DNA from 3 places in the Rhizobium sp. KNZ14-9A genome. Region 3 is predicted to be linked to each of the others. Evidence: predicted binding sites of a transcription regulator. Region 3 holds the regulator's gene; each other region holds the start of a gene.
What was found. Region 3 encodes LexA, which represses DNA repair genes until DNA is damaged. Its sites were predicted from a motif close to TGTTCNNNNTGTGTTCNG; they were not measured.
Positions count from the first base shown of each region.

Region 1: ACR9ZQ_RS23770 (DNA recombination protein RmuC) is a predicted target of LexA. The motif match lies at 7,760-7,777, and genes of this name have one in related genera.
Region 2: ACR9ZQ_RS03585 (ImuA family protein) is a predicted target of LexA. The motif match lies at 6,903-6,920, and genes of this name have one in related genera.

Region 1 covers NZ_JBPGXB010000002.1:3,417,020-3,427,248, reverse strand. The annotation lists gene rpoN (RNA polymerase factor sigma-54) at 1-1,462, shown strand, start outside; gene hpf (ribosome hibernation-promoting factor, HPF/YfiA family) at 1,786-2,367, shown strand; gene ptsN (PTS IIA-like nitrogen regulatory protein PtsN) at 2,440-2,904, shown strand; gene ACR9ZQ_RS23780 (methyl-accepting chemotaxis protein) at 2,981-5,320, opposite strand; gene ACR9ZQ_RS23775 (ribokinase) at 5,561-6,460, opposite strand; gene ACR9ZQ_RS23770 (DNA recombination protein RmuC) at 6,505-7,728, opposite strand; gene ACR9ZQ_RS23765 (globin-coupled sensor protein) at 7,920-9,419, shown strand; gene def (peptide deformylase) at 9,516-10,031, shown strand; gene ACR9ZQ_RS23755 (FitA-like ribbon-helix-helix domain-containing protein) at 10,095-10,229, shown strand, end outside.
Region 2 covers NZ_JBPGXB010000001.1:666,444-676,672, reverse strand. The annotation lists gene ACR9ZQ_RS03620 (response regulator transcription factor) at 1-675, opposite strand, end outside; gene ACR9ZQ_RS03615 (winged helix-turn-helix transcriptional regulator) at 877-1,575, shown strand; gene ACR9ZQ_RS03610 (amidohydrolase family protein) at 1,592-2,995, shown strand; gene ACR9ZQ_RS03605 (MmgE/PrpD family protein) at 3,012-4,355, opposite strand; gene ACR9ZQ_RS03600 (ornithine cyclodeaminase) at 4,343-5,392, opposite strand; gene ACR9ZQ_RS03595 (helix-turn-helix domain-containing protein) at 5,828-6,223, opposite strand; gene ACR9ZQ_RS03590 (hypothetical protein) at 6,522-6,818, shown strand; gene ACR9ZQ_RS03585 (ImuA family protein) at 6,971-7,726, shown strand; gene ACR9ZQ_RS03580 (DUF6504 family protein) at 7,647-9,161, shown strand; gene ACR9ZQ_RS03575 (error-prone DNA polymerase) at 9,158-10,229, shown strand, end outside.
Region 3 covers NZ_JBPGXB010000002.1:2,017,362-2,027,590, forward strand. The annotation lists gene ACR9ZQ_RS16490 (pyruvate dehydrogenase complex E1 component subunit beta) at 1-639, opposite strand, end outside; gene pdhA (pyruvate dehydrogenase (acetyl-transferring) E1 component subunit alpha) at 655-1,701, opposite strand; gene ACR9ZQ_RS16500 (FtsB family cell division protein) at 1,848-2,168, opposite strand; gene eno (phosphopyruvate hydratase) at 2,314-3,588, opposite strand; gene ACR9ZQ_RS16510 (hypothetical protein) at 3,715-4,050, opposite strand; gene ACR9ZQ_RS16515 (methyl-accepting chemotaxis protein) at 4,062-5,873, shown strand; gene kdsA (3-deoxy-8-phosphooctulonate synthase) at 5,887-6,735, opposite strand; gene ACR9ZQ_RS16525 (VOC family protein) at 6,732-7,619, opposite strand; gene lexA (transcriptional repressor LexA) at 7,815-8,540, shown strand; gene ACR9ZQ_RS16535 (ComEC/Rec2 family competence protein) at 8,521-10,229, opposite strand, start outside.

The sequences.
Region 1 (10,229 bases), 1.4 Mb from region 3:
GACGCATGTCGAACTCACTCAGTTCATCGCCCAGGAAGTGGAGAAGAACCCACTTCTGGAACTTCCGTCGGACGAGGGCGAGGCCGGGGAACGCGGCGAGGCTGCGGACGAACCATACCCGCAGCAAACGGATGATGCGGGGGACGGCGAATATGAGGATCGCGGCGAAACGCTGTCCGGCGACTGGTACGATAATGGGAGCTCAAGCCGGCTGAGTGACGAGCTGGATGCCAATTACACCAATGTCTTCCCCGATGACGGCGCACCGCAGCGCCTCGACGCCCCCGAACTCATCAGCCAGTGGAAATCCATGCCGGGCAGCGCCGAAGGTGCTGACAGCAATTACGATCTCGATGAGTTCGTCGCCGGTCAGGTCTCTTTGCGCGACCACCTTGCCCAGCAGATACCCTTCATATTGCCCGATATGGCCGATCGCCTGATTGCCCAGAATCTGGTCGATCAGCTCGACGATGCCGGCTATCTGCAGGCCGATGTCGCGGAAGCCGGCGAGCGTCTCGGTACCGATGCAGACGACATCGAGCGCGTGCTCTCAGCGCTGCAGACGCTCGATCCGCCCGGCGTGTTCGCCCGTAGCCTTGCCGAATGCCTGGCGATCCAGCTTCGCCAGAAGGATCGTTTCGATCCCGCCATGCAGGCGCTGGTCGAAAATCTCGAATTGCTGGCGCGCCGCGACTTCGTCACCCTGAAACGCCTCTGCGGCGTCGATGAGGAAGACCTGCTCGACATGCTCGCCGAAATCCGCCAACTCAATCCGAAGCCCGGCAGCGGTTTCGAGGCTGGCGTTTCAGAGGCGATCATGCCTGACGTCGTGGTCCGCCCCTCCTCGGATGGCGCCTGGCTGGTCGAGCTCAACCCGGATACGCTGCCGCGGGTCCTCGTCAATCAGTCCTATTTTTCGCGCGTCGCGAAGAACGGCGAGGATCACGCCTTCCTCTCCGAATGTCTGCAGACCGCCAACTGGCTGACGCGCAGCCTGGATCAGCGCGCCAAGACCATCATGAAGGTCGCAAGCGAGATCGTGCGCCAGCAGGATGCCTTCCTCTTGCACGGCGTCGATCATCTGCGGCCGCTGAACCTGAAGACGGTGGCCGAGGCGATCAAGATGCATGAATCGACGGTCAGCCGTGTCACGTCGAATAAATACATGCTGACGCCGCGCGGCCTCTTCGAACTGAAATACTTTTTCACGGTTTCGATTAGCGCCGTCGAGGGCGGTGACAGTCATTCGGCTGAAGCAGTTCGCCACAAGATCCGCACGCTGATCCTGCAGGAAAGCCCGGATGCGGTACTCTCCGATGATGATATCGTCGATATGCTCAAAAAGGGCGGCATCGATCTCGCTCGTCGTACGGTCGCCAAATACCGCGAGGCGATGAACATCGCCTCTTCCGTCCAGCGCCGCAGGGAAAAGCGCGCACTGGCCAAGGTCGCCGGTTTCTGACTTGCAACGTTGGGGCGAGCCAATGATCGCCGCCTGGAACCGTTGATGGCGGAGACATCCCAATTTCATGGGATTTTCAATGCACGTTTTCCGCGTATGCTAGACCTCGCTGTGCCGGGCTATTGACTTTCCGGGAGGCTGTCGCTAGAAGCCCGCCGCAATCGGAGCAGCGAAGGGCATCCGGGCATTATCCCCATCATCCTCAAGGCACCAGGGACACGCAGACTTGAGCTCATCTTGCTTGAGATTGCGCGAAGTGCTTGGATGAGGTTAAGGCTTGGCGTAAACTGATACTCGCAAACTACCATAAGAAGGGAAACTCCATGAGTGTGCGTGTATCCGGTAAACATATGGAAATTGGTGACTCCTTCCGTCAAAAGATCGAGGACCAAATTGGTTTGGCCGTCACGAAATACTTCGACGGGGGATATTCCGGTCAGGTGATCGTGGAAAAGTCGAACTCTCGTTTTTCCGCCGATTGCAAGCTTCATCTCGATAGCGGCGTCGTGCTGCATGCGGCAGGCGAGGCCATGGATCCGCAGATTGCCTTTGATGCGGCATCCGAGCGTATCGAGAAGCGGCTGCGCCGCTACAAGCGGAAGCTCAAGGATCACCACGCCGGAAATCATCTGAACGGTAACGGCTTTGCAGAAGTCGCCTACACCGTCATGGATGCGGTTCCCGATCATGAAGACGAGGTTCCGGACGATTTCGCTCCGGCCATCGTCGCCGAAAGCACCAAGCAGCTCAAGACGATGTCTGTTGCAACCGCCGTCATGGCGCTCGACATGACCGACGAGCCGCTTCTCCTGTTCCGCAGCCCCGGCAAGGAACAGCTCAACATCGTTTACCGTCGTCACGACGGAAATATTGGCTGGATCGATTCGGCCAATATCAAAGGCTGAGATCAGGGCGGGGGAGCGGCGCAGGGCGCCGCTCCCCCGGACCCGTGCTCTCGGCGACAGAAGGAAAAAGAAATGGCATTGGCAGATTTGCTGCACCAGGATGCGATCATTGCCGCCCTCAGGGTAAATTCCAAGAAACAGTTGCTTCAGGAATTGGCAGCAAAAGCCTCCAGGACTACGGGGCTTTCCGAACGGGAAATCTTCGATGTGATCCTGCAGCGCGAACGCTTGGGCTCGACCGGTGTCGGCAACGGCATCGCCATCCCCCACGGCAAGCTCGTCAATATCCACTCCATCGTCGGTATCTTCGCCCGGCTGGAACAGCCCGTCGATTTCGAAGCGCTGGACGACCAGCCAGTCGATCTGGTGTTTCTGCTTCTGGCGCCGGAAGGCGCCGGTGCTGATCACCTCAAGGCGCTTTCGCGCATCGCCCGTGTCCTGCGCGACCATGATCTGGTCGCCAAGCTGCGCGCGACCGATTCCGCTTCGGCGATTTATGCCTTCCTCAATGAAGAGCAGACGTCGAACGCTGCCTGACGGTCGACGATCTACCCGGAATGCAAGAAAGGCGCCTGATCGCTCAGGCGCCTTTTTCTTGTCATGCGATCAGCGATCAGAACTCTTCCCAATTATCCTGGGCAACAGCCGCTGAGCCGCGAGACTGGGCAACGGCTCGGCGCGGTGCCGGAGCGGCCGCGCGTGGTGCCGGCGCAGCCGGTGCGCGCATCTGCTGTGCGGTGGAGCGCAGTGTTGCCGCGGCATTTCCCTGCCCGGAGACGCGGAAGCGGGTGACCAACCTCTTCAACGTCTGGGCCTCGTCGTTCAGCGTCACGCTGGCAGCAGTGGTTTCTTCCACCATCGCGGCGTTCTGCTGCGTGACCTGGTCCATCTGGTTCACGGCCTGGTTGATCTCCTTCAGGCCGATGGCCTGTTCGCTGGCCGAGGCCGAGATCTGACGGATAAGGCCGTTGATGCCCATCACCTGCTCGGCAATCTTGTGCAGCGTGTCGCCGGCGCGGCCGACGAGATCGACGCCTTCCTTGACTTGGGCGGCCGAGGTGTTGATGAGTGTCTTGATCTCCTTGGCGGCATTCGCCGAACGCTGAGCGAGCTCCCGGACTTCCTGTGCGACGACTGCAAAGCCCTTGCCTGCTTCACCGGCGCGGGCCGCTTCGACACCGGCGTTCAGAGCCAGAAGATTCGTCTGGAAGGCGATCTCGTCGATAACACCGATGATGCGCGAAACTTCCGTCGAGGACTGTTCGATACCGTGCATGGAGGCAATCGCCTTCTGCACCACTTCTCCTGATTTCTCGGCGTCTTCGCAGGCGAGATTGACGTTGTCAGCTGCGGTGCGGGCGTTCTCGGCGCTGGAATTGACCTGGGCGGTCAGCTCGTTGAGCGCCGCTGCCGTCTCTTCCAGACTTGCCGCCTGCTGCTCGGTGCGTTTGGCAAGGTCGGAGGCGCTGTTACTGATCTCGCCCGTACCGGAGCCGATATTGACGACACTGAGGCTCATCGTGTTGATGGTTTCCTCGAGGCTTGCGAGAGCAGCATTGAAGTCCTGCTTCAGCTTGCCGTATTCGCCGGGGAATTCCTCTGTAATGCGGTGGCCGAGATTGCCCTGCGACAGTTCGGAAAGGCCTGCACCGACGATCGAAACGATGTGACGCTGCAGATTGACCGATTGTTGGCGTTCCAATTCCGAGCGACCGCGTTCGGTTTCGGCGGCAAGGCGCTGGTTGTCAGCCTCGGTTTCGAGACGCCGCGTATCGGCAAGCGCGAAGCGGAAGCCTTCGAGAGCCTTGGCGACAGAGCCGATTTCGTCGGCGCGGTTCTGACCGGCGACCGTTTCGTCATATTTTCCGTCGCTCAGTGCCTTGACGCTGGAAACGAGGCCAGCGAGCGGACGCTGAACAAGCGAGCGGACGGCGAAGTAGAGGGCAAGCAGCACGGCGCCGAGCACGATGATGCCATTGATGACCATCATGAAGGTCTGGTCCTGGACCGGAGCATTCATCGCCGTGTGCGGGACGTCAACCAGCACAACCCAGTTGGCGTTCAGACCGGGAACTGCGAAGGGATAGACGACGCGGTCGAAGGGATCGAGGCCGTCGAAGCTGAGGTTCTTGACGAGGCTGACCTTCATGGACGAAAGCGCAGCCTTTACGTCAGCCGAGCCAGGATTGTCGCCATAGGGCTTCGACATCAGGTCGGGGGTCGGAGCGACGATCCAGTTGCCGTTCTGGGCGATCAGCGTCACACGGCCGGAGCCGAAGGGGCGCAGCGCCTGCACCTTGTCGGTAAGCGATTTCAGCGAAATATCGACGCCTTCCACACCGATCATCTTGCCACCGGACATGACCGGATAGGCAATCGAAGTCAGCAGCGTCGGGACGTCGGTGCCTTCTGCGAGGTAGGGCGCCGTGATCGCGCCCTTGCCGCTGTCGGCAGCAAGCTTCCACCATTCGGCGGTGTAATCGTTGTCGAAGGTCGAGAACTGGATGTCGCCAGTCCTGTTCTTCGACCAGTAAGGCGTAAAGGCGCCGACCTTGTTGGTGCCTTCGTCATTGTTGTTGGCGATTTCCGTGGTCTTGCCGTCGAAGGCGCCAAGCTGCTCGCAGAACCAGCTGCCGAAGGCGAAAGCGTTCTGTTCGAGATTGGCCTTCAGAATGCTGATGATACCCTTGCGATCGAGGATCTTGCCTTCATGTCCGCGTCCGACGACGCCCGACATGGTGCGAGCAGCGCTCGCAAGCTCGCCGACATTGGCTGCAATCTCGTTGGCGATCGACTTGGCTTCCGAGTTGGCCTGATCCAGCGTCAGGGTCTGGACGCGGTTACGGGTCTGGTCGATGAGGAAGAGGTTCGAAACGACAAGCACCAGTGCAATGGCGGCACCGGTAATGACGATGAGCTTCGCCGCAAGCGATTTCATTCTGAAAATGAACATAGATTCCTTGGGGCAAGGACGCACCGAAGGGCCATTCTCCGGCACAGCGGGTAAGGCACGCTCTATCATGGAGCAGCCATGGGGTTGACCGCCTCGAAGATGAACGAGGTGGCGATCGCCCGAAGGATCGCCAGAAACCTCTTAAATTTGAATGAAATTCGCTATGTTTCGGCAGCAAATCCGGAAAGCCACCCCAAAACTAGGGGTGGCTTTCTATCGATTGTTCGCGGCTGGACTGGACTATATTCTGTCTGCGACTTCGGCTGCGAGCGGAATGGAGGGTTGTGCCCCCGGCTTCAGGCAGGCAAGTGAGCCGGCGACCGCTGCACGGCGCAGCGCCGAGTTGAAATCCAGCCCCTCATCGAGGCTTGCTGCGAAGTAACCGCAGAACGTATCGCCGGCGCCGACAGTATCGACGGGTTCGATGACGAGGCCCTGCGCCCGGGAAATCTGGCCATCCCGGATCGCGATGACGCCATCGCCGCCGAGCGTGACGATCAGCGTCTGGCCGGTCTCGGCATGCAGGCGCTCCAACGCCGCCTCGCGGTCACCGGCACTCATGTTTTCCTGTCCCGCCAGCCGCTCGAACTCGGTTTCATTGGCAATGACGATATCGGCCAGCCGGCCGAGTCGCGGCGCATCCGGAATGAGCGGGGCAAGATTGAGAATGCTGGTGATGCCCTTGGCGCGAGAGGCAGCAAGCGCGTGCTCGACCGCCTCGACAGGAATTTCGAGCTGCAGCATGAGTATATCGCCCTCGTTCATGGCGTTGACGGCAGCCTCGGCGTTGTCGCCGCTCACCTTGCCGTTCGCGCCGGGAATGACCGCGATCATGTTCTCGCCGTCGCCGCCGACAAGAATGAGAGCTGTGCCCGTCGGCCCCTCGACATGGCTGACGCGGGAAAGGTCGGTGCCTGCGCCGTCGAGCAGTTCAAGGGCGCCCTCGGCAAAGGCATCCTTGCCGACAGCGCCCGCCATATGGACATAGCGGCCTGCTCGCCGGGCGGCGAGCGCCTGATTGGCGCCTTTGCCACCGGCAGCCGTTGCAAAGCTGTTGCCGGCAACTGTTTCGCCGGGCTTCGGCAGGCGCTTGGTCGTGGCGATAAGGTCCATATTGATGGAGCCGAAAACTGTGATCATGGCATGTCCGTCCCTTGCTTCGGGCCGCGACACTGCCGAAGCGATCACTCCTCGTCAACCACCCTGAGCTTGAGCAACCCGGTTCGGCTTTCGACGGATTTCGCCGACGGCTCGTTCTCGCGGGTTGGCTTGCCGTCGCCGCCTGCTTCGAATTCCAGCGCCTCGATCTTCGCGCCGCGCTTGGTGAGCTTGTCCGCTGAGGTAATGATCTGGTCCACGTCGCGCTGCGTCTGGGAAAAATGTCCCTGCAGCTTGCGTACGCGCTCGTCGAGCCGGCCGAGATCGTCCATGAGGAGGGCGACTTCTCCCTGGATGACATGCGCCTGCGCCCGCATGCGCTGGTCTTTGAGCACGGCCTGAATGACCTGGATTGACAGCATCAAGAGCGAAGGCGAGACGATAACGATGCGTGCGCGGTGCGCCTTCTGCACGATCCCTTCGAAATTTTCGTGAATTTCAGCGAAGATCGATTCCGAGGGAACGAAGAGGAAAGCCGTCTCCTGCGTCTCGCCTTGGATCAGATATTTCTCGGAAATATCCTTGATGTGAACTTCCATGTCACGGCGAAACTGCTGACCAGCAAGCTTACCGGCGTCCGCGCCGCTTGCATCGCGGATCGCGTTCCACGCCTCGAGCGGAAATTTGGCATCGATGACGAGCGGTGGTGCGCCATTCGGCATCCTGATCGTGCAGTCGGGTCGCGAGCCGTTGGAAAGCGTCTGCTGGAAGGCATAGGCGCCCATCGGTAGACCATCTGCGACGATCGTTTCCATGCGCGATTGGCCGAAAGCCCCACGCGTCTGCTTGTTGGAGAGAATGGCCTGCAGTCCGACGACATCCTTGGCGAGCGTCTGGATATTGTTCTGGGCGACATCAATCACCGCAAGGCGCTCCTGCAGCTTCTGCAGGTTGTCATGCGTTGATTTCGTCTGCTCGGTCAGCGTCGAACTCATGCGCTGTGACATGCCGTCGAGCCGCTGGTTGATCGCCTGATTGAGTTCGGCCTGCCGTGCACCGAAGACTTCCGTCATGGTCGAGATGCGTCCCTGCATCTCCGCCTGTATTTTCAGAAGTTCTGCCATGCGCGCCTCGCTTTCCGCGGCGCGAAGATTGGCCTCTTCAGCTTCCTCGCGACGGATGCCCGCATTGCGCAAGGCAAACACGATTGTCACGAGAATGAGAACGGCGAGTGCGCCGCCGGCAAGTGCAAGCACGCCGGGGCTCAGTATCGGCAGGGAAATGGTGAGTGAGTCGGATGTCACGGTCATGCCGCACCATAACAAAATAAGCGGCAATATCCAGATCAAAACGTGAACAATCCACGCCGTATTACTAATGCTAACGACGCTAATTTACTGTAACGGAAGAAAAATCGGTCGCGCACTTAACGATTGCTAAACCATATTCACCAAATCTGGCGCTGCAATTTCCCTCCGCATTCGCCAGATAGAGATCCCCCATGACTTCCCACCAGACCGACAATGCCCTCAGGCAGCGCCTTGACTTCATTGAGCTTGACGATGAGGCGCGCAAGAACCTGCGGGAGCTACGGCCGGCGATCTCGGAGCTTCTCGGCGGCGCACTCGACAAGTTCTACAGCAAGCTCGCAAAGACCCCGGCGGTCGCAGGCTTCTTCTCCAACAAGGCCCATATGGGCCACGCCAAGAAGCGCCAGCAGGAACATTGGGGCAATCTTTCGGGCGGCAATTTCGACGAAAGCTATGTGAATGGTGTTACTGCCGTCGGCCGCACCCATGCCCGCATCGGCCTGGAGCCGCGCTGGTATATCGGCGGCTATGCGCTTGTCATGTCGGAGCTCGTCCGTGGCCTCATGGAAAAGCAGTGGCCATCGCTCTTTGCCCGTCAGCAGGGAAAGGCGCTTGCCGAAAAGCTGACCGCCGTCATCAAGGCGGCGATGCTCGACATGGATTATTCCATCTCCGTCTATCTGGAAGCGCTCGAGGAAAAGCGCCACGCGTTGGAAGAAGAACGCGCCCGCTCAGAAGCCGATCAAGCGCTGGCACTGGAACATCTGCGCCGCGGCCTTGAAGCACTGTCGCGTGGCGATCTCGAAGCGACCCTTCCTGCCGATCTGCCCGGGAATTTTCGCCAAATGGCTGAAGACTATAACAGGGCCGTCAACGCTCTTCGCGAATCTTTCACGTCTGTCCGCACCACGTCCGGCCACATTCTCGAAGGTGCCGATGTGATGTCCAAGGCGACGGACGATCTCGCCTTGCGCACCGCGCAGCAGGCAGCTGGCGTCGAAGAGAGCTCGGCTGCGCTGCAACAGCTCTCCGTCAGCGTCAGCCAGACCGCCGCCAACGCCGAAAAGGCGTCCGGCGCCGTGCGCGAAACGCAGGAGAAAGCCAAGAATTCCGGCGAACTCGTCACCAGCGCCGTTTCGGCCATGGCGGGTATCGAGAAGTCCTCCACCGAAATCGCCAAGATCATCGGCGTCATCGACGAGATCGCCTTCCAGACCAACCTGCTGGCACTGAATGCCGGCGTCGAAGCTGCGCGTGCTGGTGATGCCGGCAAGGGCTTTGCGGTCGTCGCACAGGAAGTCCGTCAGCTTGCCCAGCGCACGGCCGATGCCGCCAAAGCGATCAAGAATCTGATCTCCGAAAGCTCGACGCAGGTAAACGAGGGCGTCAACATCGTCAGCAGCACCGGTGAGGCGCTGAGCGACATGATCAGCCGTATCGACATCATCAACAGCTTCGTCGCCGATATTGCGGCTGCCGCCCGCGATCAGGCGACCGGCGTCAACGAGGTGAGCGTGGCGATCCGCAACATGGACACGATCACCCAGCAGAATTCCGGCATGGTCGAGCGTACGTCTGCCGAAACCCGCAGGCTGAAGGATGGGGTCGAGAACCTCATCGAACTGCTGCAGCGTTTCCGCGCTCGTGCTGAAGGTCGGCAGGTTGCCGGTACCGCCCGCCGCGCAGCCTGAATAATCCAGGCAAAATCCGGGCAGGCGCTGCAAAAAACCGCAATCCCTGCCCGGCGGATAATTCCCTAGTTTGAAAAGATGGGTTATGGGAACGCCATGACCATCAAGCCACTCATCATTCTTCCCGATCCCGTTCTCCGTCAGGTTTCCAAGCCGATCGAGCGGGTCGACGCCGATCTCCAGCGCCTTACGGACGATATGCTGGAAACAATGTATGACGCACCGGGCATCGGCCTTGCCGCAATCCAGGTCGGCGTTCCACGCCGCATGCTCGTCATCGATCTTTCGAAGGAAGGCGAGGAAAAACAGCCGCTCGTCTTCATCAATCCGGAGATCGTCAGCTCCTCGGATGACCGTTCCGTCTATGAGGAAGGCTGCCTTTCCATTCCCGACTATTATGCGGAAGTGGAGCGGCCGGCGCAGGTCACCGTCAAATATCTCGACCGTGAAGGCAAGGAACAGAGTGTGGTGGCCGACGGTCTGCTCGCTACCTGTCTCCAGCATGAGATCGATCATCTGAACGGCGTGCTCTTCATCGATCACATCTCGCGGCTGAAGCGCGAAATGGTCATCAAGAAGTTCACCAAGGCTTCCAAGTCCAAGGCGCTCTGAGTTGCAGCATTGAAAATGTTGCGGCCGCGCCTTATGATATCGATGATATCATAGGAGCTGTTAATGGGTGATCTTCTGATCCGAAACTTGGATGATGCCCTGAAGCACGAGCTTCAAGATCGCGCGCGGGAGAACGGACGCAGCCTTTCGGAGGAAGCGATCATTCATCTGCGTCGCTCACTCAGCACCTTGCGCGAA
Region 2 (10,229 bases), on a different contig from region 3:
GACGTAGCCACCAAGACGCACGGTCTGGATGAGCTCACCGCCATTCCCGGCTTCGGTGAGCTTGCGGCGGAGCCTGCAGATATGAACATCGACACTGCGCTCGAGTGGTCTGCCGAGACCGATATGCGTCGCATCCAACAGGAACCGTCGCGACAGGACAGTTCCGGGCTGGCGACAGAACGCAATCAGGAGCTCGAACTCGGCTGCGAGCAGCGAAACGTTTGAACCGTCGGGTGCTGAAAGCAGGCGTCGGTGCGGATCGATACGCCAGCCGTCGAACTGCAGCACGCGCCAGCGTTCTTGCTCGTCCAGTTCGGATCTGCGCAGCAGGGCGCGCACATGCACCATCAACTGGCGCATCTCGGTGCCAATAGGCAAACAGTAATCGGCGCCGGCCTCGACCCCATCGAGCTGCCTGTCAGCCGGAAGCAACAGGATGATAGACATCGCACTTGCGCTGCGGATCGCCCGACAGAGATCGAGACCCAGATTTTCGACGAGGGTCGAGATGATCAGAATGCGGAAGCCATCGTGTGCCGAGACCTGCGTCGCCTGGGCGGGCGGGACCACTGTGCTTGCAATTTTGTCGGCGCCAAGAGCGGCGGCGATCCGCCCGACGGAGGCGAAGTCGTCGGTCGCAATCAGAATGGCGCCCGCCTGTCGCTTTTTTTCCATCGGGCGAGGAGAGCATAGAACCCAGCCGCTTCAAGTCGCAGATCTGAGGGGACGCTTTGGTCGAACAGGGAGGCGAAATCGCGGCCCCGGACGGGAAACAATAATTAATATCATAGCGTTTGCCGTTAGTGGACGTTCGTGGCATCGTTGCATCCATAAGTTGCTGAATTCGAGGGAAGTTCTATTTCTCGCGGTTCTGTTGTGAAACCCAGTGTCGTCATAAGCTCGCTCGACGCCGACTTCAGCCTGTCGGTCCGCCATATTCTCGAAGTGGAGGGTTTTGCCACCGACCTTGCGATGGGACCGGTCGAAACCATCGTGGCCGTGAAGGAAAAACACAATGTCGGGCTCATCGTCGACGGCGGGAACGAGTTCGCGGTCGGTCTCTGCAAGGTGCTAAAGGCGGATGCGGCGACCGACCATGTTCGCATCGTGACGCTTGTCCCGGCCGGGGCTGCACATCGCTTCGAAGCGTTCCTGGAGGTCGGCGTCGAAGAGGCGTTCATGCGCCCGGTCGAGCCCGATCGGTATCTGCGCGCCCTTAAACGACTGCTTGGTGCCGACGAGGAGCAGCCGATAGAGCGCGTGGAGCCACAGACGATCAGCCATGGAGGAGTGATTGTCGACGCTCGTGCCCACCGCATCACCTATGAAGGTCGCGACATCCATCTTGGACCGATCGAGTTCGCCCTGTTGCGTCAGATGATCAGTGAGCCAACCCGCGCCTTCCGGCGCGAAGAACTGGCATCAAGAGCCTGGCCGGAGGGCGTCTTTGTCGACCCGCGAACGGTCAACGTCCACATCGGCCGGCTCCGCAAGGCGCTCTCGCCGATCATGAAGGTCGACATCATCCGCACCGTGCGCGGCATCGGTTATGGATTGGATGTCAAAGGATCCTGAGAGGAAGGGGAAACGGATGAGCCCGCATTGCCCGATTGCGATCGTAAATGGCGAGCTGATCACGGGTGACGGCGTGACAGTACTGAAGAGAGCGAGCGTGCTCGTGTCCGGCCAAACGATCGAAGCCATTACTCAGTCGGATGACCTAATGGTTGCGCCAGACTATGCCGTAATCGATGCTGCTGGCTGCACGGTCCTGCCCGGCATGATCAATGCTCACGCGCATGGCTGTGTCCACGGGCCGTCGATGCCGAGCGGATCTCCGCCATTTGGCGAAGAAGATGTGCTCTATCAGCGTAACCGCCATCTCCTGTCCGGCACGACCACCGTCTTGAATGTCTGCGGGCTTGCCCTGACCGACGAAATCGACGCCGGGCGAGACGCGTCCCATCCGCTCGACATCCACATCAGCACCGGCCACACGCCGTCGAGCCTCGCTGCGGCGGTGGCCGCTGACGGGAGCGGTCTTTCCGGACGCCACCTGACGGCGACCATCGACGACATGCTCGCAAATGGCGCCAAGGCGCTTGGCGAGGCCGGCGGCGGCCAGACGCTCGGCGGCGGGGCACAGGACTATCGATTTCTTCCAGCCGCGATCGAGAAGACTTCGGGAGTCGTTGTCCACCCAAGATTGGCACGCGAACTCAAGGACGTTGTTCTCGGCCATAGGCTCGAGCGAAAAGATGGCGGAGACCGTGAGGCGCTCCGACGGATCATCGAGGAAAGCGTGCTCGACGGCCACTTCTCTGCAGAGACCCTTGCGACTTTGATCCACGATACGGTGATGCCATCTGTTGCGCTTGCGCGCCGCGGTCTTGCCGAAATCGCCGCGGAGGCCGCGCGCACGGGCATGCCTGCGATCTTTCACAATGCGGCGCCGACGGGCGAACAGCTGATCGACCTCGCTAGGATCCATCCCAAGGCACGCATCGTCGCAGGTCACAGCAATCATCCTTCCTTCACGACAAGCCAAGCACTGGAAACGGCGCGCGCGCTCCGCAATCTCGGCGCCTTCGTCGATGTGTCGACGCTCGATTGCATTTCCACGCGATGGCGCAACGGCCCGGACAATCTCGATGCCCTGATCGAAGCCGGTCTCGCCGACACGCTTTCTACCGACTATGCCGGCGGCGACTGGGACGGCATATTGGAGGCCATTCATCGCCTGGTTCAAAAAAGGCTCATCGCGCCCGCAGCGGCGATCGCATTGGCGACCGGCAATGTTGCGCGCATTCTGCCCGAACTGGCGGGCGACCGCGGCTTGATCGCCACGGGAAAACGCGCCGATATCGTCATCAGCGAGGCCCATAATCATGGCCGTGTCCGTCACGTTCTCGTCGCCGGCCGGATCGTCGTCTTCAATGGAAGCCTCGTCGGTCGATCGGCGGATCGGTTTCTGATGTCCTTTCCGCTCGCCTGAAGCAGATCCCAGTCTGCTAGCACGTCCGGCGGAGCGCCTGCAGGAGATCAGCGATCGCGGCAGCGCCCCCGCCTGGCAGCGCGGCGACGGCGCCAATGATGTCTTGCTGCTCTGCGTCCTGAAGCTGGTGGCGTGTCAGATTGCGGAATTTCCGGCAGATGGCCTTCCAGCCCATCGGCCGCGTCTTGTCGCCCAGCGGAGTGTGGATATCAGAGGTCAGTTCGAGCGTCCGGGTGCGTATGACGACGCGCGACAGAGTCTGCGCCGGGAAGAACCGGTCGAGATCGGGATCGACGCTCAGCCGAACCTTCTGCGCGAAACGGATCAGGTCCGTTCGGCCAAGCGCAGCTTTATCGATCGGTGCGAGCGCCTGGACGCCATCGACGGCGAGGATCGCCATGCAGAAGGGGAGGCTGTATTGCATGTCGACCAGGCTCTCCGGCGATACCTTGTTGGCAAGCTTCAAGGCCCAGGCAAAGGTCTGGACCTCGACCTCGATGATGTCGTCGGGACCAATCGTATCTGCGGCGAGCTCGCTATAGGCGTCGAGTGCGGGGTGAATGTAGCGACAACAGGCATAGGGCTTGAAATAGGTGTCGGCGATTTCCCAATGGCGACCGAGCCCGCCGAGAATGCGGCTGCCATCGTAATAGTCCGGGTGATCGAGAAGGTCCTCAGGCCCTGTAAAACCGGCAGCCGCGAGATGGGCCGCCGTTATGCCGAGCAGGCTGCTCCATGCGATACCTTCCTTGACATCGTTGCCTGTCAGCCGCGAGTAGCCGGAACTGCCATTGGCAAGCTGGTTCGGCGCCATCACGCCCGAAATGGCGAGAGCATGCGAAAGCCGGACAGGCTCCAGCTGCAACAGGCGGCCGGCTGTCGCGGCCGAAGCGAAGGCTGCCCAGCGACCGGACTGGCGTGTGCGAATTCCGTCCGTCGTCTGCGAGGCGGCGATGCGCGCGCCGACATCATAGCCGCAGATGATCGCGCTGATCAGTTCACGTCCCGTCGCTCCGGTCTGGCCAGCTATCAGCAACGCCGCGGGGATGACGCATGCCCCCGGATGGCCGCGAGCCGCGCGATTGCCGTCGTCGATGTCGAGCGCGGATGCGGCAGTGACATTGCAGAAAAGGGCACCCGCCGGCGCGCACCTGCCGGCGCACCAAATCGGCGCCTCGCCGCTGCCAAAGACCGGTGCGGCCATGGTGCGCGCAGCTACCGCGCTCGGCATGGCTAGGCCTGCGATAGCAGCGCCCAGCAGATCCAGGATACAACGTCTGGCGACGTCAGCGATGGCAGGACAATATTCTGTCGGTGCCGCCCGCACATGCTCGGCCAGAATGCGGGTCAGATAGGACATGTCCGATCCACCTCCGATCCTGCATGTGCACGGCAATATTTATCGAAGCTCGCCTGGGCGACGAAGAGATCGAGCATTGGCAGGCCGACACAGGTAACGCAGGTCGGTCCGGCATTGTCTTCGTACCAGGGTGCTGGATTTGCGAGTTCGCGTATGCCGATGAGCGGTCCGATCGTTTCCAGCGACAGGCCTCGGCTGGAAAAATGCAGGGCGATGCTTTGCGAATTGCGCCTCGAAACGGTCTGGAGATCGTCGCAAACCATGAGGCCGGTTCGAAACACCCGTTTCAGATAATCTTCCGGCGCCTCGTTGCCTCCAAGATGGAGCGTGGTCGCCTCTTGCGCCAGATCCTCGTCCGCAAAGACTGGTTCGCGGGCATTGGACGCGGTGACGACCAGGGAGCAGCAGCGCATGGTCCGGTTGTCATCGACAGGGACGAGCGGGATCTTGACTTCGCCCGAGAGCGCAATTGCAAGCGCGCGGGCGTTTTCCAATCTGCGGGCGCGGACGAAGATCTGCTCGATCCTGTCCGCGCAGGAAAAGGCAAGCGACCGGATGACGCTCTGCGCAACCGGCCCGGCTCCAACCAGATAGACGCAGGAGGCAGTGCCACGGGCAAGACATGCTTCTGCGACGAGTGAGGCATAGGTTCCGGTCCGGTCTGCCGAAAGCGCCGTCTCGTCGAGGATCGCAATCGGGCGAAGTGTGAACTTGTCGAGCAGGATGAAGGTCGATGTTGATCTCGGAAGCCCGAGGCTGCGATTGAAGGCATTGGCACCGATGATCTTCACCCCGCCATGCGTCGAGCTGACGCTATAGAGAGACGACAGCTTCCAGCCGAGACGTTCTTGGGCAAAATCAGGCTTGAAGGCGGTAAAATCGGGGACCGACCAAAACTCGTCTTCGGGCAAGGACAGGACCGCCTTGCCGCCGCGCGCAGCCCCGGACCGGATTTCGGCCCAGGCTCGCGCTGCGGCCTCGTGCACGTCCTTGGTCGTCAGCGCGCAGCCTCTCGTAGCGAGGTCTGACCTTGTCAAAAATACAATCCCGCTCAACGCGTCTGTCATCGTCTCCTCCCTTTCTAGAGCTGACGAGTGCAGAGCCAGTTTAGAGGTTTCGCCTCGTGTGGGAGGTGAAGTTTTCAGCAAGATTGATGCCCAAGGGTGGTAGCTCGGCATCGCTTGGGAAACATTTCGGTAAACTTTGCACGGACGCCGTCAGCAGGTTCAGCGGCGGCTGCATATCGAGATTCACCTGTTCAGCTATAATCTGAATGTGGGGGACGTCCTTGGAGAGCACGTTGTCTCGCAACAATGACGGCGACCTCGCTGCCAACTGCCGCCGCACCGCCGGTGCCGCAGGCCCTTGTCCGTCAGTACTGTCATTGTGGAGAATACGCTTGGGCAGAACAGCGAGCACATGGTTGCTTCGGCTAAAGCCCGATTAAGTGAACGACGACCCAGGTCGCAACGCTATTGCGCGATTTCCGCTCCGACCTCATTTTGCGTGCCCGGCCCAGATACCAGCGTGATGAGACTCCGCATCGCCTCGCGAATGGCAGGGTTCTGGATCTGATCGATTTCTGTCGGTCGTCGTCCGGCGAGGTTTGGCTCTCGCGTCGGATCGTTGCTGAAAATCTGTTCGGCCCCGCTGAACAAGTCATCCAGTGACACCCCGAGGGCGCGCGCCATTTCGTAAAGCGCACTGGCGCTGACGCGATTGATGCCTGTCTCGTATTTCTGGATCTGCGGGAAGGAAATGCCGAGCGCCTCACCAAGTGCGGTTTGGCTAATTCCTCTGCTTTTTCGAATACGCTGCAGGTTTTGTCCAACGACAGCGTCGATCGGATTGCCTTTTGGACGGGCCAAATCATTCTCCTGGTTTTGTGTTCTTTTGCGCTGAACGAGGCAGCATGGCGGGATAGAGGCAACAGGATTTCAAAGGCGGGATATAAGCGCGATCATAGGCATTTGGCCGTGCTATCAAGCTTCGTCCGACCACGCGTGTTCACAGCTGAGCACGCCGCAGACGAGATCGAGCGGCGCATTCGTCAATGACCCTCTCTCATAATTGCTGATGTCGAGCGGGGGTCGACCAGATGACGGCCGAATGGATTGACGGCGACAAGCGCAACCAAAATTGCAAGCACGGAGGCAGTCAAAATGGGTGTTTGGACGCGCATCATTCTTCCAGCCATCAACTCCGGCGCACTATCTGCCGCGTTGTAACGTCAGACCAAACGAAAAGTTCCCTGCTTTCAAAAGCAAAAGCTGGCCATCCGGTCAGGAGCCGGGCGGCCCGTCGGGCGACTGTTTCGATCATCGCTGCGGCGGCAAGGATTTCCTGGATTTGCCTGCAGACGGCCACGGAGAGTTGAGGCCGGAGGGGGGAGCAAACATAGGTATTTTTTCTTATGCCGATATTTTTCAAGTTGGTTGGAATCCGGCCATTCAGTTGAACTAACTCTATTTTTTTGCCATTAAAGGCGCGGATAGCGCCCTGTTAGGAATATTCACCTCTACAGCTACGTTGACTCACGTCTGAATTAGGAACAAATAAAGAACATATCCGCCTTCCTGCGGTGTGGATAGGTTTAATATGATGAAGACCGGACAATGGCTCGGCCAGGCGCAAACCGAATTATCTACGAGCTTCGAGAGCGCATCCAGCATCTCGAAGGGGCGGCTGCCCGTCCGAAGGCGGTTTTGCCCTTCGGTGTCGGCGAAATCGACGAGAAGCTTCCCGGCGGGGGACTCGCCTATGGCGCTATCCACGAATTCGCCGGAGGCGGGGCCGGCGCCGTCAACGGAGCTGCTGCTGCCTTGTTTGTTGCAGGCATAGCGGCCCGCACCAAGGGCACGGTCGTGTGGTGCCTGGCGCGTCCCGATCTCTTCGCACCCGCGCTCGCGCAGACCGGCCTTCATCCGGATCGCGTGATCTATGTCGAGGCGGTTCACGAGGAATATGTGCTTGAGGCCTGTGAGGAGGCCTTGCGCTTCGGCGGGCTTGGCGCGGTCGTGGCCGAAACGGTGCGCTTGCCAATGGTCGTTTCACGCCGCCTGCAACTGGCCGCGGAGAGATCCGGAACGCTCGGGCTGATCATCCGGCGCTGGCGACGCCAGACGGAAGCAAGTGATTTCGGGCATCCAACGGCCGCTGCCTCGCGCTGGCGCATTTCGGTCTTGCCGTCCGAGCCGCTGCCCGTTCCCGGCATCGGTCGGGCCAGGTGGCTCGCCGAATTGATCAGGATCAAGGCCGGAGAAAGTACAGATTTCATCGTCGAGGCATGTGATGGCCAGGGTCGTCTCCGTATATCTTCCGACGCTGCGGACAGATCGGATCAGACGCGTCGATCCGTCCCTTCCGGCTGACGCACCGCTTGTCGTGGTCGCAAAGAGCGGGTCGAAGCGATGGCTGTCGGCGGTCGACGCAAACGCCGCAAAGCTTGGCCTGACTATCGGCATGCCGGCCGCCAAGGCGCAGGCATTCGTGCGGGGACTTAACATGGTCGATGCCGATCCTGCAGCCGATCTTGCGGCATTGGAGCGCATCACCCTTTGGGCGCTCACCCGATATTCGCCTGTCGTTGCCTTGGACCCACCTGACGGCATCGTCATGGACACCGAGGGTGCCGACCATCTGCAGGGCGGGGAGGGACCCATGCTGTCGGCTCTGGTCAACAGCTTCCGCGCCAAAGGTCTGGCGGCACGGGCAGCGGTCGCAGACAGCTGGGGAGCAGCCCATGCACTGGCGCGCTCGATCGGCAACGAGACAAGCGTGGTGGCACCAGGCCAGACAGTCGATGCCGTTACCGATCTGCCGATTGCCTCGCTTCGTCTCAACGCGGAGGTCGTGACAGGTTTGCGTATCCTCGGGTTTCGCACCGTCGGTGAACTGGCGGCAACGCCAAGAGCACCGCTGACCCTGCGCTTTGGCCCGGAGATCACACGCAGGCTCGATCAGATGTTTGGCCGGGTAGCCGAGCCCATCGATCCAATCCGCTCGCCCGACTTCGTCGAAGTGTCAAGGTCCTTCGCAGATCCGATCGGCGCTGCGGAGACGATCGCCAAATATGTCTCGCTGCTGGTGCGCGGGCTCTGCCATATCCTTGAGGCAAGGGGACTTGGCGTACGCCGCACGGACCTCATCGTCCACCGGGTCGACAATACGGTCCAGGCGTTGAGGGCCGGAACTGCAAAGCCTGTCCGTGACATTGCCTGGCTGACCAAACTCCTGCACGATCGGATCGAACGCATCGATCCGGGCTTCGGCATCGAGAAGCTCTGCCTTACTGCCATCATGGTCGAGCCGCTTAAAGACAGGCAGTTTGCTTCCGCCCTGATCGAAGAGGCCAAGGTCGATATCGGCGCTTTCGTCGACATTCTCGGCAATCGTGGAAAATTCCGTCTCTACCGCGTCGCGCCGGTGGCCAGCGACGTTGCGGAGCGATCACTGCAAAGCATCTCGCCTGTCGCCGAAGAGCAGGGACAGAGCTGGCCGTTGAACTGGCCGCGCCCGGTCCGGCTGATGGATCGCCCGGAACCGATCGAGGTCATGGCGCTGCTGCCCGACCACCCTCCCGTGTGGTTCACCTGGCGCGGTAAGCGATACCGGGTGAAACAGGCCGACGGGCCCGAGCGCATCTTCGGCGAATGGTGGCAGCGATCGTCGGAATGGGTCGCCGTGCGCGACTATTTCACCGTCGCGGACGAGGCCGGTGAACGCTACTGGATTTATCGCGCTGGCGACGGTGTCGACCCCGAGACCGGATCGCATCGTTGGTTCATGCATGGAGCCTTCACATGACCTATGCCGAGCTGCAGGTCACGACGCATTTTTCTTTTTTGCGCGGCGCATCCTCGGCCGACGAACTGTTTGCGACCGCCACGGCCATCGGCATAGAGGCTCTCGGCATTGTCGACCGCAATTCGCTAGCGGGTATCGTGCGGGCACTGGAGGCATCGCGAGCCACCGGTCTTCGCCTGGTCGTCGGCTGTCGTCTCGACCTGACGGACGGCATGTCGATCCTCGTCTACCCGACAGACCGTGCGGCCTACTCGCGGCTGACACGATTGCTGACGCTCGGAAAGAGCAGGGGCGGGAAGGCCAAATGCATCCTGGCGCTCGACGACGTCGCTCTCTATGCGGAAGGGCTGATCGCCATCCTGGTGCCGGATCTCGCCGATGAGACATGCGCCCTCCAGCTCAGGAAGATGGCGCAGATTTTCCAGAGCAGAGCCTATGTAGCTTTGAGCCTCAGGCGCCGGCCGAACGATCAGATCCGGCTGCACGAAATTGCCGTGATGGCTGCCAGCCACAAGGTCAAAACCGTCGTCACCAATGACGTGCTCTTTCACGAGCCCGCCCGGCGGCAGTTGCAGGACGTGGTGACCTGCATTCGAAACCGCACGACGATCGACGATGTCGGTTTCGAGCGCGAACGCCATGCCGACCGTTACCTCAAGTCGCCGGAGGAAATGCAGCGGCTGTTTGCACGCTATCCGCAAGCGCTTGCGCGGACGATGGAGATTGTCGCGCGCTGCACGTTCTCCATGGAAGAACTGACCTGTCAGTACCCTGAGGAAGCAATTGTTGCCGGCATGGACGCGCAGCAGTCGCTTGAACACTATGTCCGGGAACACATCCCGGCGCGATATCCCGATGGCCTGCCGCAGAAGGTGCTTTGCTCCATCCGCCACGAGCTCGATCTCGTCAAGGAAATGCGCTACGCGCCTTACTTCCTGACGGTCTTTTCGATCGTTCGTTACGCCCGCAGCCAGGGCATCCTTTGTCAGGGGAGGGGCTCGGCCGCCAATAGCGCCATCTGCTACATCCTCGGCATTACCAGCATCGACCCTGAAACCAACGACCTTT
Region 3 (10,229 bases):
CGGCTTCAGGCCGGCCATGGCAGCACCGACGCCGACGCCGGCGAAGCCGTGTTCGGTGATCGGCGTGTCGATAACGCGGCGAGCGCCGAATTCCTGCAGAAGACCCTGGGTGACCTTGTAGGCGCCCTGGTATTCGGCAACTTCCTCGCCCATGACGAAGACGTTGTCATCGGCGCGCATTTCTTCGGCCATGGCGTCACGAAGTGCTTCGCGCACCGTCATCGACACCATCTCGGTACCGGCGGGAATTTCCGGGTCGTTCGGCACAAAAGACTTGGGCTCGGCCGGTACCGGAGCAGCAGCTGCCGCCGGCTTTTCTTCCTGGGCAGCAGTCGCCGCGACGGCCGGAGCCGGCTGAGCGGCAGCCGGAGCGGCGGAAATCGCGTCGGCGGATTCGCCGTCCTGCAGCAGGATGGCGATCTTGGCATTCACCTTGACGTTTTCGGTGCCTGCCGGAACCAGCAACTTACCGATGACGCCTTCATCGACGGCTTCGACTTCCATCGTCGCCTTGTCGGTTTCGATTTCGGCAATCACGTCACCGGACGTGACCTTGTCGCCTTCATTCTTGAGCCACTTGGACAGCGTGCCTTCTTCCATCGTCGGAGAGAGGGCGGGCATGAGGATATCGATAGGCATGGGTTCCCTCCCCGATTAGAGCAGAATGTCGGTGTAGAGCTCGGATGCATCCGGCTCCGGATCGGCCTGGGCGAAATCGGCACTGTCGGCGACGATATCGCGGACTTCCTTGTCGATCGCCTTCAGATCGTCTTCGGTCGCCCAGCCCTTTTCCATCACGCGCAGGCGAACCTGCTCGATCGGGTCCTGCTCCGAGCGCATCTTCTGCACTTCTTCCTTGGTGCGGTACTTCGCCGGGTCCGACATGGAGTGGCCGCGGTAGCGATAGGTCAGCATTTCAAGGATGATCGGGCCCTTGCCCGAGCGGCAGTGCTCGAGCGCCTCATCGGCAGCAGCTTTGACGGCGCGAACGTCCATGCCGTCAACCTGGACGCCCGGGATACCGAAGCCCGAACCGCGAAGCGAATAGTTCGACTGAGCCGTCGCGCGAGCCGTCGACGTGCCCATGGCATAACGGTTGTTTTCGACGATGTAGATGATCGGCAGCTTCCAGAGAGCAGCCATGTTGAAGCTCTCGTAGACCTGACCCTGGTTGGCAGCACCGTCGCCGAAATAGGCAATCGAGACAGAGTTGTTGCCGCGATACCGGTTGGCGAAGGCGAGACCGGTGCCGAGCGACACCTGCGCGCCGACGATGCCGTGACCGCCGTAGAAATGCTTCTCCTTGGAGAACATGTGCATCGAACCGCCCTTCCCGTGGGAATAGCCGTTGCGACGCCCCGTCAGCTCAGCCATGACGCCGCGTGCTTCCATGCCGGTGGCCAGCATATGACCGTGGTCGCGATAGGCGGTGATGACCTGATCGCCTTCCTTCTGCGCCATCTGCATGCCGACAACGACAGCTTCCTGGCCGATGTAAAGGTGACAGAAACCACCGATGAAGCCCATGCCGTAAAGCTGGCCCGCCTTCTCCTCGAAACGGCGGATGAGCAGCATCTCGCGATAGGCCTTCAGCTCCTCGTCGCGATCGAAATCGGCGATAGGACCACCGTTCGATGCCTTGGCTGCGGATTTCGCACTGTTTTTGCGGCTGGAAACGGTCGCGGTTTTGCGCAACGCCATTCAACCCTCCCTATGGGTTTATCGGTTCTCAGGTGGCGCGTACCATAGGGAAGAAAAATGACCACAGCAATGCCATAATTGCATGGCTCATATTCGCAGGTAAATTATTGATAAATAACAGGAATTTTTGATTAACCAAAATTCGGTTAATTGCGGTAGTGATTGTAAATGACAATCTCATCCGCGCGCGACATGTTGAGCTGATATCGCGCTTTTTCGTCGAGCATATCCTTGTCCAGCGAGCCGTCACTCAGGAGCGCTACCTGCGCCTCCAGATGCTCACGCTTAACCTTCAGCACAGCCAATTCCTTCTCACGCGCGACACGCTGGCGCTCGAACGCCTCCGTCGCACGCAGACCATAGTCACCGTGAATGCAATGATAACCGAAATAGGAAAGGAAGGCGACCGTCATGGCCGGAATGACGAAGCGGCCAGTCTTTCTCTTCTTATGATGCTTTGTCCACATACACGCATGCTCTAACGCATTACCAATCGTTTCAATTTACCGCGCAGAGATTAACCGTTCGTTGACTCAAAGCCCATCACGGGCAAACTCAACAAAAAACCCGCGCCGGAGCGCGGGTTCCAAATGACTGATTTATCAGTTCGTATTAGCCGCGGATGATGGAGCGGCCGGCATACTGAGCCTGCGGGCCGAGACCTTCTTCGATGCGGATCAGCTGGTTGTATTTGGCAAGGCGATCCGATCGCGACAGCGAGCCGGTCTTGATCTGGCCGCAGTTGGTGGCAACTGCGAGATCGGCGATCGTGGAATCTTCCGTTTCGCCCGAGCGGTGCGACATCACGGCAGTGTAGGCCGCCTTGTGCGCGGTGTTGACGGCATCGAGCGTTTCCGTCAGCGAGCCGATCTGGTTGACCTTGACGAGGATCGAGTTGGCGACGCCCATGCGGATACCGTCGCGCAGGCGAGCCGAGTTGGTGACGAAAAGGTCATCGCCGACGAGCTGGCACTTCTTGCCGACGAGATCGGTCAGCGTCTTCCAGCCTTCCCAATCGTCTTCTGCCATGCCGTCTTCGACGGAAATGATCGGGTACTTGCCGACGAGTTCGGCGAGGTATTCGGCCATTGCGCCCGGTTCGAGCGTGCGGCCTTCGCCCTCCATCACATACTTGCCGTCCTTGAAGAATTCCGTCGAGGCGCAATCGAGGCCGAGATAGATGTCCTCGCCCGGCTTGTAGCCGGCTTTTTCAACCGACTTCATGATGAAGTCGAGGGCTTCCGGAGCGCTCTTCAGGCCCGGGGCAAAACCACCTTCGTCGCCGACATTGGTGTTGTGGCCCTGGGCGGCCAGTTCCTTGCGCAGCGTATGGAAGACTTCCGAGCCCATGCGGACGGCTTCACGGATCGAGTCTGCGCCAACCGGCAGGATCATGAATTCCTGGAAATCGATCGGGTTGTCGGCATGTGCGCCACCGTTGATGATGTTCATCATAGGAACCGGTAGCAGGCTGGCCGAAGCGCCACCAACATAACGGTATAGCGGCAGGCCGGAAGCCTCCGCGGCGGCCTTGGCAACAGCGAGCGAAACGCCGAGGATGGCGTTGGCCCCGAGGCGCGACTTGTTCGGCGTACCGTCGAGCTCGATCATGATCTTGTCGATCTGGATCTGGTTTTCAGCGTCGATGCCGCCGATGGCGTCGAAGATCTCGGTGTTGGCGGCTTCGACGGCCTTTTCGACACCCTTGCCGAGGTAGCGCTTGCCGCCGTCACGTAGTTCGACGGCTTCATGCGCGCCGGTCGAGGCACCCGAGGGAACAGCCGCACGGCCCATGCTGCCGTCTTCGAGATAGACATCGACTTCGACGGTGGGGTTACCACGGCTATCGAGAATCTCGCGGGCGATGATATCGGTAATTGCAGTCATGGTTTTTTCCTGCTCGGTGGGTGGATAAATCGTTTGAAACCGTCTTAATCGAAGGTGCGCAAATTACAATGCCGCAATTTTGCACGTTCGGGCAGCGCATCAGACGTGGCCTATAGCACAATCATGTCAGGGTTTTGAAGGGAACGGCAGTCGCCGGCCAGCATATCCCATCCATCGAAAGACGATAAACTGTTTATCCGGGCGGAATGTTGGCAAGCCACCATCGTTGGCAGCAACCCACGGCTGAAAATTCCCGCAACAGCCCCAATTTTGGACGGCTTCCCGCCCTTTGATTTCAGCCTTCGGTAACCATCCTGGTTTAATTTTGAAAGCTTGGGAGAGGCCCTCAAAAGTCGGTCGTTCCGGCCACTCAGGCAAATACGGAACGGCTGGAATGAACAGCTGCGGCCCCTCCAAAAACAACCAGTACGGGATTTTATCGACTTCTTGGCGGCATTTCATATGAGGCACCGATGAAACTCAATATTGCACGCAGCCTTGCCATTTTCGGTGCCGTTGTCATCCTCGGACTGGTGACCTCCATCGGCTTGCAGAATTACGCTTTCAACATGCTTCGCGTGAACGGACTGATGTATAAGCAGATCATCTATGGCAAGGATCTCGTCGCCGATATTCTCCCGCCGCCGCTCTATGTCATCGAACCCTACATGCTCGCGCTCGAAGCCGTCGAGCAGCCGGCCTCGGCAACGGCCAATATCGAACGCATCCGAACGGTTCTGAAGCCGGCTTATGAAGACCGCCGCAAATATTGGTCAGAAACGCCGCTCAGCGCCGATCTCAAGCGCAAACTTCTCGATGACGTTCTCGTCAGGGGCGACGCCTTCTGGCAAGTCATGGATGAGGAGGCGGTGCCTGCAATACTCAAGGGCGACAAGGCCGCCGTCGAACCGGCGCTCCTCAAGCTTGCGACGAATTTTCACGTTCACGAAAAGGCCGTGAACGAACTCGTGGCGATGGCGAACGCCTTCCAGGCGGATGCCGAAAAGCAGGCTGCCGAACAGACGGAACTGCTCTCCACCGCTACGCTATCTGCCGCCGCGCTTTCCTTCGTGCTCATCGTTGCCGGGCTCTACATGTTCCGCAGGCGCGCGATCGTGCCGCTATCGGCGATGCGCGACTACATGGCGGTCCTCGCGAGCGGCGACTATTCCCGCGAAGTTCCCTATGTCAGACGATCCGACGAAATCGGAGAAATGGCGCGCGCAGTCACGGTCTTTCGCGAATCGGCAGAAGAACGGAACGCCATCCGCGCGCACCAGGACGAGGAACGGCAGGCACAGATGCGCCGCAATGCCGAACTCGACGCATCGAAGAGCGTGGAGAATGCCACACGCCAGCGCGTCATCGAAAGCCTGAGTGCCGGCCTGGAGCGGCTTTCGCGCGGCGACCTGACCGTGCGTCTCAACGAGCAGTTCGCCAACACTTATGAGAAACTTCGCGAGACCTTCAATACCAGCATCATCATTCTTTCCGATGCCATGAAGGACATTTATGCCGCCACGAATACGGTCGGCGACAGTTCGCGCGAAATCGCGCTCAGCACCAATGATCTGGCACAGCGCACCGAGAACCAGGCCGCCTCGCTCGAACAGGCGGCTTCGGCACTGGATCAGATCACAGTCACGGTGAAGACCTCATCGGAGCGAGCCCAGGAAGCCAATGCGATGATGTCGGCAACGAAGGAGAGTGCGGCACGTTCCGCCGAGATTGTTTGCGAAGCGGTGACCGCCATGGAGAAGATCGAGGAATCAGCGGTCAGGATCGGCGATATTATCAACGCCATCGATGAGATCGCCTTTCAGACCAATCTTTTGGCGCTCAACGCGGGCGTCGAGGCAGCACGCGCCGGAGACGCAGGGAAAGGCTTTGCCGTCGTCGCCCAGGAAGTCCGCGAGCTCGCCGGCCGCTCCGCCAATCTCGCCAAGGAGATCAAGCTTCTCGTCGAGACGTCGTCGCGGCAGGTCTCCGCGGGCGTGGCACTTGTCAACCGCACCGGCGAGGCACTCGGCGATATCGACCGCCAGGTGCTGCAGGTGACGGCGCTGATCGAAGCGATCGTGCGCTCGTCTTCAGAACAGTCGGTCGCGCTCGTCGAGGTCAACGCTGCCGTCAACCGTATGGATCAGGTGACACAGCAGAATGCCGCGATGGCCGAGGAGACAAACGCCGCCTGCCAGGAACTCGGCAACGAGGCGTCCCATCTCGGGCGCATGCTCTCCCGCTTCGCACTGGAGGAAAGGCGCCCGTCCCGCGCGGCAGCCTGATGCTGCCTGTCGTTCAGGCGGCCTTGGCGATCGCGTCGAAGGCGAGAAGCTTCTCGAGAAGCCGCGGCATGTCCTTGAGATAGACCATGTTCGGCCCGTCGCAGGGCGCGTTATCCGGATCCTGATGGGTTTCGATAAAGACCCCGGCAACGCCGACGGCCACGGCAGCGCGCGCCAGCGTCTCCACGAACTGCCGCTCTCCGCCGGAGGTTTCCCCCTGCCCGCCGGGCTGCTGGACTGAATGCGTGGCGTCGAAAATAACGGGGGCGCCGGTTGCTGCCATGATCGGCAGGGAACGCATGTCGGAGACCAGCGTATTGTAACCAAAGGAAGCGCCGCGCTCGCACAGCAAGATGTTCGGATTGCCGCTCTGATTGAGCTTACCGAGCACGTTCTTCATGTCCCAGGGCGCCAGGAACTGGCCCTTCTTAACGTTGATAACGCGGCCGGTCTTTGCCGCAGCCACCAGGAGATCCGTCTGACGAGACAGGAAGGCCGGTATCTGCAGGATGTCGACAACCTTGCCCACTTCGGCGCACTGTTCTTCAGTGTGGATGTCGGTCAGAACCGGAATGCCGAGTTCCTTCTTGAGATCGGCAAAAACCTCAAGCCCCTTCTCAAGGCCGACACCGCGTTTGCTCGACAGGGAAGAGCGGTTCGCCTTGTCGAACGAGGTCTTATAGACGAGCCCGATGCCGAGCTTGGTGCACAGTTCCTTCAACGTGCCGGCAACCATGAACGCATGGTCGCGACTTTCCATTTCGCAAGCGCCAGCAATCAGCGACAGACGTGCAGCATTGGAGAAGGTGACCTTGCCGGCGCCTTCGCCGACCGTCACAACGGAGTTCGTAGTAGAGCTCATGATGTTTCCTCGAAAGCGAAGAGCACGCCCTGGCCGGGCGCGGGCTTCACCAGAATACGGTTGCCCTTGCGTGTGTAGGTCATCCCGTTAGCAGCCAAATGCGCTTCTGTCACGGCCAGATCGCCGACGGCAAAGAGGATCGCCCGACCGCGCAGGCCGCGATCGATATTCGGCGTCGCCAGATCGAAATAGGCCTCCAGCCCCTCCGGGGTCATCAGGCTGATCTTTGCGCTTCCGGTAAGCACCTCCAGCCCGAAACTCGTATCGCCAGCAGAAGCGGCTTTTGCCGCCGAGCCAACGAACTCGCCGAAGGCTGTCGGCTCGGGGGCTGCGAGCGCGATCTCGGCAATGCCCGTCACGCCGTTGGCGTGGGTCTCCAGCACCTTGCGATCGGTTGGAAGCGGATTGATGCGCTCGACGGCGAAGAGAAAGAAATCCGGCGCCCGGAGGTCGGCAGCGAAGGCAAGCCGGAAGCCGGCGATGCTCTCCGTGCCATCCGGCATTCTCACAGGGCGTTCGAACTGCAGCACAGAACCAGCGCAGATGCTGCCCTTCACGAATCGAGCATGTTCATGCTTTGCATCCGCGGTGGCGAAGGCGATGGCGGACAGTCCCTCGCTGCCGCAGCGGAAGCGGAAAGCCTGATTGCGGGCCGTGAATACATTGCCCTCACGTGCCGTCTCCTCGCTCTCCTCGACGCTCGCGACACCGAGCGGCTCAAGATAGGTTTTGTCGGCAAAGAAAACGCAGGCATTCTCCGTGCCGAAGGGATGGCGGGCATCGGGCGCGACGGTAAAGCCCAGCTTGCCCAGCCTTTCGCGGGCTAGGTCGATATCGGTAACCGGCAAAACGAGATGATCGATCGGAAGCGTGTCTTGGCTCATCGGTTCTTCTCCCAGCAGTGACAAGGAGATGTGCTTCAGCAAGCCTCGTGAAACAAGGCCAGACAGGCATAAGGGCGATAAAAATCAAATTCTCGACAGATTGAACAGAAGTTTTACGAAAATTTAGCTACTTGCGGAACACATATGGAACATATAGTGTCCGTTCTGGATTTGTTTCAAGACTGGGGAGACGCCATGCTCACGCGCAAACAACAGGAACTCCTTCTTTTCATTCATGAAAGGATGAAGGAGTCAGGCGTTCCACCGTCTTTCGACGAGATGAAGGACGCACTGGATCTGGCCTCGAAATCCGGTATTCACCGGCTGATCACGGCGCTCGAAGAACGCGGCTTCATTCGCCGGCTTCCGAACCGGGCGCGCGCGCTCGAAGTCATCAAACTGCCGGAAGCCTACAGCCCGAGCCTGCAGCCTCGGCGCGGCTTTTCACCGAGCGTCATCGAGGGCAGCCTCGGCAAGCCCCAGCCTGTGGCGCCTCCTGCCTCGGCGAAGCCCGCACCCGCTGCCGATAACGGCAATGCGGTCTCCGTTCCCGTCATGGGCCGCATCGCCGCCGGTGTTCCGATCTCGGCAATCCAGAACAATACGCATGACATCACCGTTCCCGCCGATATGCTTGGCTCCGGTGAACATTATGCGCTGGAAGTTCGCGGCGACTCGATGATCGAAGCCGGTATCTTCGATGGCGACACGGTCATCATCCGCAATGGCAGCACGGCCAATCCGGGTGATATCGTCGTCGCGCTCGTCGATGACGAGGAAGCAACGCTCAAGCGTTTCCGCCGCAAGGGCGCATCGATTGCGCTCGAGGCAGCAAACCCCGCTTATGAGACCCGCATTTTCCCGCCGGATCGCGTCAAGGTCCAGGGCAAGCTCGTCGGCCTCATTCGCCGCTATCACTGACCGGTGACAGATTGGCGTCTGCGAATGTGTTACTGCGCCAATCATAGGCGCGGTGGCGCATCCAGGGTCGTCCTAATGTGTCGAATGCGGTTGCGACCTCAATTCCCTTATCGGTGAATCGAAGTTCGACAGAACCTGTCTTGCGCAGCGTCTCGCCGGTAAAGAGCAGCGCGCCGGAGCGACAGCGGTCGACGCGCAATCGGACAGGGGTCACAACAATATCAGCCGTATCGCAAGCTGGCCCAAGATAGGCAGCATTGTCGATGACGGTCAGTTTCTTTCCATTGACGAGCAAAGTGGTGCACCAGGCGCCCTTCAGGCAGGAGAAGCGTGACGGCGGGCTAATGGCGACTGCCTGTCTCATTGCCTCTCTGGCTTCATTCTGTTGGTCGGGTGACAGTTGCAGTCTTTGACCATCAGGCGCAGTGGGCGCCTTGGCAGCTTGAAGCATAACTGGCTTCTGATGCTCTTCGACGGCAAGGGCCCTCTGCCATTGTTCGAAGATGAAGGCGGGCGGCTTTTCACGGTTCGAAGCCATCGCCTCTCCATCGACTATAGCGACCAGGCCGCCATCTTCGGAGATAGCGATATCGGGCATCGCCTCCGATGGAAGAAGAACAACAGCGAGCGTCGAGACCGCGACAATTGCCGTTCCCATGTGCCGCAGCCGGGTTCTGAGCAGGGTCAGCAGCAGAAATCCGAAAACGGCGGTCGGGAAATACCAGCCGGGCAAGCGGCCTACATCTATGTTGCCGCCCCACCCCGCTACTGCCTTTGCGATGGTGATCACCAGATCAAGCCCGAAGCCTGCCACCGGCCATAGCCAGCCGTCTAGACCAAACGGCATCAGCAGCATTGCCAGCATCCCGGCCGGCATGACGATGAAGGTGATGACCGGCATGGCCGCGAGATTTGCCGGCAGGCCATAGGCAGTCAGCCGGTGGAAATGCTCGATCGAAAACAGCGCCGTCGAGAAACCACCGATCAGCGACGTCAGGAAAACGCCACCGAAGAAGCCACCAACCATGAAGAAGGGCTTCATGATCGGCAGCTTGGCAAAGGCATTCTCCCGCATCGGCCGCCCTTTCCAAAGGTCGTATCCTGCGACCAGGGCAAGTGTTGCGGCGAACGACATCTGGAAGCTTGGTCCGAGCACTTCCGATGGCGAGACCGCGAGGATCATGAGAGCGGATAGCGCCACGTTTCTGAGGCTGATCGACGGCCGGTCGAAGAAGACGGCAACCAGCATAATCGCCATCATGATGAAGGCACGTTCGGCGGAGACGGCAAAACCCGAGATCAAATAGTAGGCCGTCACCGCAGCAAGCGCACCGGCCGCCGCGATCTTCTTGGTTGGCCACGCCTGGGCAATGCCGGGAAAAAGACTGAGAATGACGCGCAGCCCGACAAAGAAGATGCCACCGGAAAGCGCCATGTTGAGGCCGGAGATCGCGATGATATGCGCAAGGCCGGATTGCCGCAGCGCCTCCGTCGTTTCATCCGAGATCGCCCGTCTCTCGTCGGTGACAAGGGAGGCTGCAAAGGCGCCGGTGTCGCCGGGTAGCGTGGAGCGGATCCGATCGCCAATGCCGCTTCTCAGGCGGTAAAGCGACTCCAGAATGGCCTCACCGACCAAACTCGCTCGCTCCGGCTGTTCCGCAACCCTCTTCGGTGCTCCGTAGAAGAAGC